2 regions of the Pseudonocardia nematodicida genome follow, and region 1 is predicted to be linked to the other one. Evidence: riboswitches for the same ligand, from Rfam matches in the RefSeq annotation. Region 1 holds a riboswitch; the other holds the start of a gene.
What was found. A riboswitch is a leader RNA that binds a small molecule or an ion and turns the genes downstream of it on or off. The one in region 1 is predicted to bind cobalamin.

Region 1 (3,395 bases):
CGGGCACCCAGTTCGCGGTGTTCATGTCGTGCGTGCGCCGGCGGTCGTCGCCGGTGTTCTTGCGCAGGTCGAGGAACTCCTCGATGTCGACGTGCCAGGTCTCCAGATAGGCACACGCCGCGCCCTTGCGCTTGCCGCCCTGGTTCACCGCGACGGCGGTGTCCCCGGCGATCTTCAGGAACGGCACGACACCCTGCGAGACGCCGTTGGTGCCGCGGATGTGCGCGCCGAGCCCGCGGACCGGGGTCCAGTCGTTGCCCAGCCCGCCGGAGTACTTGGCCAGCAGCGCGTTGTTCCGGTAGCCGCCGAAGATCGAGTCCAGGTCGTCGTCGACGGTGGTCAGGAAGCACGACGACAGCTGCGGCCGGGTGGTGCCCGAGTTGAACAGCGTCGGGGTGGAGGCCATGAAGTCGAAGCTCGACAGCAGTTCGTAGAACTCGATCGCCCGGGCCTCGCGGTCGACCTCGCGGACCGCCAGTCCCATCGCGACCCGCAGGAAGAACGCCTGCGGCAGCTCGAACCGGACGCCGTGCTCGTGCAGGAAGTAGCGGTCGTTGAGGGTCTGCAGCCCGAGGAAACCGATCTGCAGGTCGCGCTCCGGGCGGATCGCGGCGGTGACCCGGTCCAGGTCGAACGTCGCGAGCTCCGGGTCGACGAGCCCGATCGCGATCGCGTGCCGCAGGTAGTCCTTCGTGTACGACGGGTACTGCTCGGCCATCGTCGCCTGGTCCGGCGTCTCGGGAGTGCCGGTGAGATGCGAGACCGCCTCGGCGCGCAGCCGGTCCAGCAGCAGGCGGGACGCGACCAGCGAGTATCCCGGCTCCCGCTCGACCAGCGTCCGGGCGGCCATGACCAGGGCCTGGGCGAGCTCGTCGGTGGTGATGCCGTCGTAGACGGTGCGGTCCAGTTCGGACAGCACCGGGTCGGCCTCGACATCGTCGATCCCGTCCAGGGCCTCGGCGAGCACCGTCTCGACCCGCTTCCGGTCGAGCGGGGCCCGGGTGCCGTCGGGCCGGGTGACGTGCACGACCGGAGCCGTGCTCTCGTCGGCGTCCCCACGGGCCTGCGCGTGCTGCTCCCGGTAGAGCACGTACGAGCGGGCGACCTTGTGGTGCTCGCCGCGCATCAGCGCGAGCTCGACCTGGTCCTGGATCTGCTCGATGTGGATCACCGGGTTCGGGTGCCGGCTCAGCGCGGCGACGACCTGCTCGGTCAGCCCGGCGACGAGAGGGTGCAGCCGGGACGACGACGCCCCGGAGCTCCCCTCCACGTCCAGGAACGCCTTGGTCACGGCGACGGAGATCTTCGAGGCGTCGAACGCCGCCTCGGAGCCGTCGCGTCTGATCACCCGGAGAGCGGGTGGGGCGGTGATGGTCACGGGCTCTCTCCTCGCGAGTCGCCGTCGGTCCGTGACCGTGCGCGAGAAGGAGACCCGGGGACACGCGTGCCCGCCGCAGCCTGGCGCCCTCCCGCGGGGCCCGGAGCGCGCGCACCGGCGGTACGCGCACCGGTGGCAGGTCTTCGGACTCACGGGCCCAGGCGCTTCGCGCCTGTGAGTACTTTTCGTTGCCGGAGCCACGAAAAGTACTCACAGGCGGCGGAGCCGCCCACCTACTGACCGTCGCTTCCCGGGAGTGTTCCCAGTGCTGTTGACGGCGGTCGTTCCCGTTCACCGCTGCGGGGCAGTCCCGGATTCGCACCGGGTTCCCTCTTGCCTCACCGGCCCGGGCGGGACGGTGAACCACCAGCACGGCCGACACTACATCTTGGGTCGGTCCCCATTGGAGGCCCCTACCTGTCCGGTTCTGGGGTCGAGATCGTCACACGCCGTGAAGGGTGCTGGTCCGGTGCGGTGGGGGGTGCGCAGTGTCGCGAGCCGACACTTGCGTGGGGTGACGATCATCGCGGCCCCGAGGGTTCAGCCGGCCGCCCGTCCGGTGTCGGAGGCTCGGGGGCCGGGCGTGAACACGTGCTCGTCCAGGGCGGCGGGGCACTCGGCCGTCCCCGGGCCTCCGGCGCGCACCCACACGCCGACCGTGTCGGCGGTGGCGACGTCGAGCACGTGGCGCAGCCACACGGGCCGCGCGCCCGCCCGCCGGGCGTCCGGGGCCGGGACGACCACGACGACGTCGGAGTCGGAGCACGGACCGAGGCACTCGCTGGTGCGCAGCCGGGCGTGGCCGTCGGTGCCCGCGGCGAGCCGGTCCAGCACGGCGGCGTGGTCGACGCCAGGGTGTCTCCGGCCCGAGCCACAGCAGCAGCCGCGGCAGACCGTCACGGCGGGGAGTGCGGGCACGGTGCGGAGGCTACGTGACACATGAGGGGCTGTTCAGGTACGAGGTGATTTCTCACGCCGCAGGTGGCGAGTGGCGGCCCGGGGTCGCGGGAACCCTCTGTGCGGCCGAACCATCTGCGAAGGGAACGAGCATGAGCCACCACGTGCTGGAGGCCGCGCACGTCGCCGCGCCCGCGGCGGTCGTCGAGAAGCTGCACGACGCCGAACGGGCGAGCACCGCCTGCGCCTCGGCGATGGCCGCGCTCGGCGGCATGGAGCGGGAGGTCCTGCTCGCGCTCGACTGCGCGGACATGTGTGCGGCGGCGGCCCGGGTGCTCGGCCGCCGGGAGGGTGACCGCTCGGTCTCCGAGGCCGCCGCGTCGGCCGCGGTCATCGCCTGCGAGGCGGCGTCGACGGCCTGCGCGGCGCACGCGGACCATCACGAGCACTGCCGTCTGCACGCGGAGGTCACCCGGGAGACCGCGGCGCTGCTCCGGGAGTCGTCGGTGACGGCGTAGGGCGTGTCTCCCTGCCCGGCGCTGCCGGGAGCGGCGTGGGGTCGGGATCCTCGCCGAGATGCACGTCAGGGCGATGTGTCGATCTCGCGAGCGCCGTGGGGTGCATCTCGGCGCGGGTCCCGGTGGCGCGTCAGCCGAGCCGGGCGCGGTGGAACCGGGCCCAGGCGGCGGTGTCCGGCCGGGCGGCCTCCACGCCGGTGAGGTCGGCGGAGATCCCGACGTGCTCGGGGCAGTCCGACCAGGCCGTCGTCGAGTCCCGCAGCAGCACCTGCGCCCGCCGCAGCGCGTCCGCGCGGACCGCGTCCTCCGGGGTGCCGGCGGCCGTGGCGAGCAGCTCCGCGACGTCCGTCCGCGGCGCCTGCTCCGCCTCGGCGGGCGGTTGCGCGATGCCCCGCAGATGCAGCGGGATCGGCTGGGCGCCCACCTTGCGGAACGCGAGTCCGCCGGCGGCGTCCGGGTCGTCCGGCAGCCGGATCTCGGTGCGCAGGCCGATCTCGTCGAGCTGCTCGGCGACCAGCGGCGCGGCCAGGTTGGACAGCGGGTCGAACGGGTCGAGCCGCAGCGGGACGACGGCGTCGCCCACCCCGGCCGCCCCGACCAGC
Region 2 (3,395 bases), on a different contig from region 1:
GACAGCGTCCTGGAGGCGACACAGCGCTGTCGGTGCCCGGGGTGACAATGCGGGGGTGAGCGACGCACGGTGGGTGCTGCACCTGGACATGGACGCGTTCTTCGCGTCCGTGGAGCAGCTGACCCGCCCGACGCTCGCGCAGCGGCCGGTGCTGGTCGGCGGGCTCGGGCCGCGCGGCGTCGTCGCCGGGGCGAGCTACCAGGCCCGCGAGTACGGGGCGCGCTCGGCGATGCCGATGGGCCAGGCCCGGCGGCGCTGCCCGCACGCCACCGTCCTGCCGCCCCGGTTCCCGCTCTACAAGGCGGTGTCCGACGAGGTCATGGCCGTGCTCGCCGAGGCCTCCCCGGTACTCGAGCCGGTGTCGGTGGACGAGGCGTTCCTCGAGCCGCCGTCGCTGGCCGGGGCAGGACCGGCCGAGGTCGAGGAGTTCGCCACCGGGCTGCGCGCGGCGGTACGGGAGCGGACCGGGCTCGCGGCGTCGGTCGGCGCGGGATCCGGCAAGCAGATCGCCAAGATCGCCTCCGAGCTGGCCAAGCCGGACGGGCTGCGGGTCATCCCGCACGCCGAGCAGGACGACGTCCTGGCGCCCCTGCCGGTCCGGTCGCTGTGGGGCATCGGGCCGGTCTCCGGCGAGGCGCTGCGGAAGATCGGGATCGACACGATCGGCCAGCTCGCCGCGATGGACGGCCGCGAGGTCACCGGGGTGCTCGGCAGTGCGGTCGGCACCGAGCTGCACCGGCTGGCCCGCGGGATCGACGCGCGCCCGGTCGCCCCGCGTGGCGCCGCGAAACAGATCAGCGCCGAGACCACGTTCGACACCGACCTGACCGCGATGACCGCCGTGCACGACGCGATCGCGACGATCACCGAGGCGGTGCACCGCCGGCTGGTCGCCGACGGCCGCGCCGCCCGCACGGTCACCGTGAAGGCCCGGACCGGGGACTTCGTGACGACGACACGGTCCGAGACGACGCCGTTCGCCGGCCGGGAGCTGTCCACGCTGACGGCGATGGCGCAGCGGCTGGCGGAGACCGCCGTCGGCGAGGGCGGGGTGCGGTTGCTGGGCGTGTCGGTGTCCGGGTTCGGGGACGAGCCGCCCCTGGCGCTGTTCGACGCGGTCCCCTCGGCGCAGGGGTGGACGACGGCCCCGCTCACCGCCCACCTCCCCGATACCGACGGGGACGGGCCGGGGACCGCGGCAGGCGCCGTTCCCGTCGGGGCCGGCGGTCGCAGCACCGGCGACGCGGCGGTCGTGCGGACGCTGTCCGGGGAGCCGGACGATCCGGTGCCCGACGTGTCCGTCCGGGCGGAGCCGGTCGTCCGGGACCATCCGACGATGTCGGCCCCGGAGCACGACGTCGCCCCGGACCTCCCCGATCCGGCGCCCGGCGACCATCCCGATCCGGACCGGCCGTGGCGCGCCGGGGACGACGTGCGCCATCCCGGGCACGGCCACGGCTGGGTGCAGGGCGCCGGGCACGGCCGGGTCACGGTCCGGTTCGAGACGGTGGCGACCGGTCCGGGCCGCACCCGCACCCTGGACGCCGCCGACCCGGACCTGTGCCGCGCCGACCCCCTGCTCAGCTGGCGGCCGGCCGACCTCGCAGAGCAGCCCTGACACACCTCGGGACAGGGGCGGGGAACGCCGGGGTCAGCCGGGCAGCGGGCTGCCGTGCGGCCGGGTCACCCGTGCACCGGCGGGCGCCCGCACCGCCAGCGCCGGGACGGCGCGGCCGAGGCCGTCCAGCACGGCGCCGAGGGCCACGTCGGCGGCCGGGTCGCCGTCGGCCACCAGCACCGCGCGTCCCGCCGGGCTCCCGGCGGCCCAGGCCGCGATCCGGGCGACGGCGTCGCGGGCGGGGACCGGCTCGACCCGCCAGGCCTCGGCGTAGAACAGTGCCACGGACTCCGGGCCGTGGCCGAAGGTGAAGACGGTGTCGGCCTCGGCCAGCAGGTACTCGGCGGGCGGGCCGGACGGGTCGTCGTCCGGTCCGGTGCCGAGCACGTCGAGCAGCGGGCGTGCGTCGTCGTACATCGCGTGTCCTCCTCGAGGGTCCGCGCCCTCACAGCATGGGAACCGTGCGACGACGGCCAGTGTCCTGGCTCCCGGATCGACACCCCTCCCCGGCCTTCCCACCGGCGTGCGGCAGTGGCCGTGACATGGGGAGGCGCTCCCCGGTGACAGTGGCGGGACCGCGCCGGACTCGCACCGGCTTCCTGCACCGTCGTCGTGGGAGAGCCCATCACGCGCGACGGCGCGGGTCAACTCACCCGCCGACCGGTGCCTCCAGCCCGGCGACCGGGCCGATCACGACGATCGCGGGCGGGCTGATCTCCTGCTCCGCGGCGGCCTGCTCGGCCGCGGCCAGCGTGGTGCGCACCGAGCGCTGGATGCGGGTGGTGGCGTCCTGCACGATCAGCACCGGGGTCCGCGGGTCGCGGCCGTGCTCGACGAGCACGTCGGCGAACCGGCCGATCCGCTCCACCGCCATCATCAGCACGATCGTGCCGCGCATCCGGCCGAGCGCCGGCCAGTCGGTGAGGCTGCGCGGGTCACCGGGCGCGACGTGCCCGGACACGACGACGATCTCGTGCGCCACCCCGCGGTGGCTCACCGGCGTCCCGGCGACGGCGGGCGCGGCGAACGCGCTGGTGATCCCCGGGACGACGGTCACCGGCACCCCGGCCGCGGCGCAGGCCTGGACCTCCTCGAACCCGCGGCCGTAGACGAACGGGTCACCGCCCTTGAGCCGCACCACGAACCGGCCGGCCCGGGCGTGCTCGACGAGCAGCTCGTTGATCTTCTCCTGGGCCATGGCGCGGCCGTAGGGGATCTTGGAGGCGTCGATGACCTCGACGTCCGGGGAGAGCTCGTCGATCAGGTCCCGGGGGCCCAGCCGGTCGGCGACGACGACGTCCGCGCGGGCCAGCAGCCGCCGCCCGCGCACGGTGATCAGCTCGGGGTCGCCCGGGCCGCCGCCGACCAGCGCGACGCCCGGCTGCGGGGGCTCGGCGGAGTCGTCGACGACGCCGGCCGCCAGCGCCTCGACCAGCGCGGTCCGGACCGCGGCCGAGCGACGGTGCGCACCGCGGGCCAGCACCCCGACGGTCATCCCGTCGAACCCGCCGGTGGCCGGGGTGACCGCGGTGCCCAGCGCGCCGTCGTCGGCGCGGACGCAGAACGTCCGGGAGCGCTCCGCCTCGGCGGTGACCGCGGCGTTGACGCCCGGGTCGTCGGTCGCGGCGATCACGTACCAGGCGCCGTCGAGATCGCCGCCGGTGTAGCCGCGCGCAGTCCAGGTGATCTCACCGGCGGAGGCCATGCCCTCGACGGCCGGGGTGACCTCGGGCGAGACGACCTCGACGTCCGCCCCGGCCGCGATCAGCCGGGCGAC

Region 2: linked by a shared signal. The riboswitch ahead of WIS52_RS28405 (hypothetical protein) and the one ahead of WIS52_RS07540 (ribonucleoside-diphosphate reductase subunit alpha) in region 1 are both predicted to bind cobalamin.

What each region holds. Positions count from the first base shown of each region.
Region 1 covers NZ_JBEDNQ010000003.1:41,267-44,661, forward strand. Annotated here, with positions in the region: gene WIS52_RS07540 (ribonucleoside-diphosphate reductase subunit alpha) at 1-1,378, opposite strand, end outside; cobalamin riboswitch at 1,496-1,761, opposite strand; gene WIS52_RS07545 (hypothetical protein) at 1,919-2,296, opposite strand; gene WIS52_RS07550 (hypothetical protein) at 2,428-2,793, shown strand; gene WIS52_RS07555 (ABC transporter substrate-binding protein) at 2,924-3,395, opposite strand, start outside.
Region 2 covers NZ_JBEDNQ010000014.1:144,428-147,822, reverse strand. Annotated here, with positions in the region: gene WIS52_RS28415 (4'-phosphopantetheinyl transferase family protein) at 1-45, shown strand, start outside; gene WIS52_RS28410 (DNA polymerase IV) at 56-1,618, shown strand; gene WIS52_RS28405 (hypothetical protein) at 1,652-2,035, opposite strand; cobalamin riboswitch at 2,073-2,242, opposite strand; gene cobA (uroporphyrinogen-III C-methyltransferase) at 2,268-3,395, opposite strand, start outside.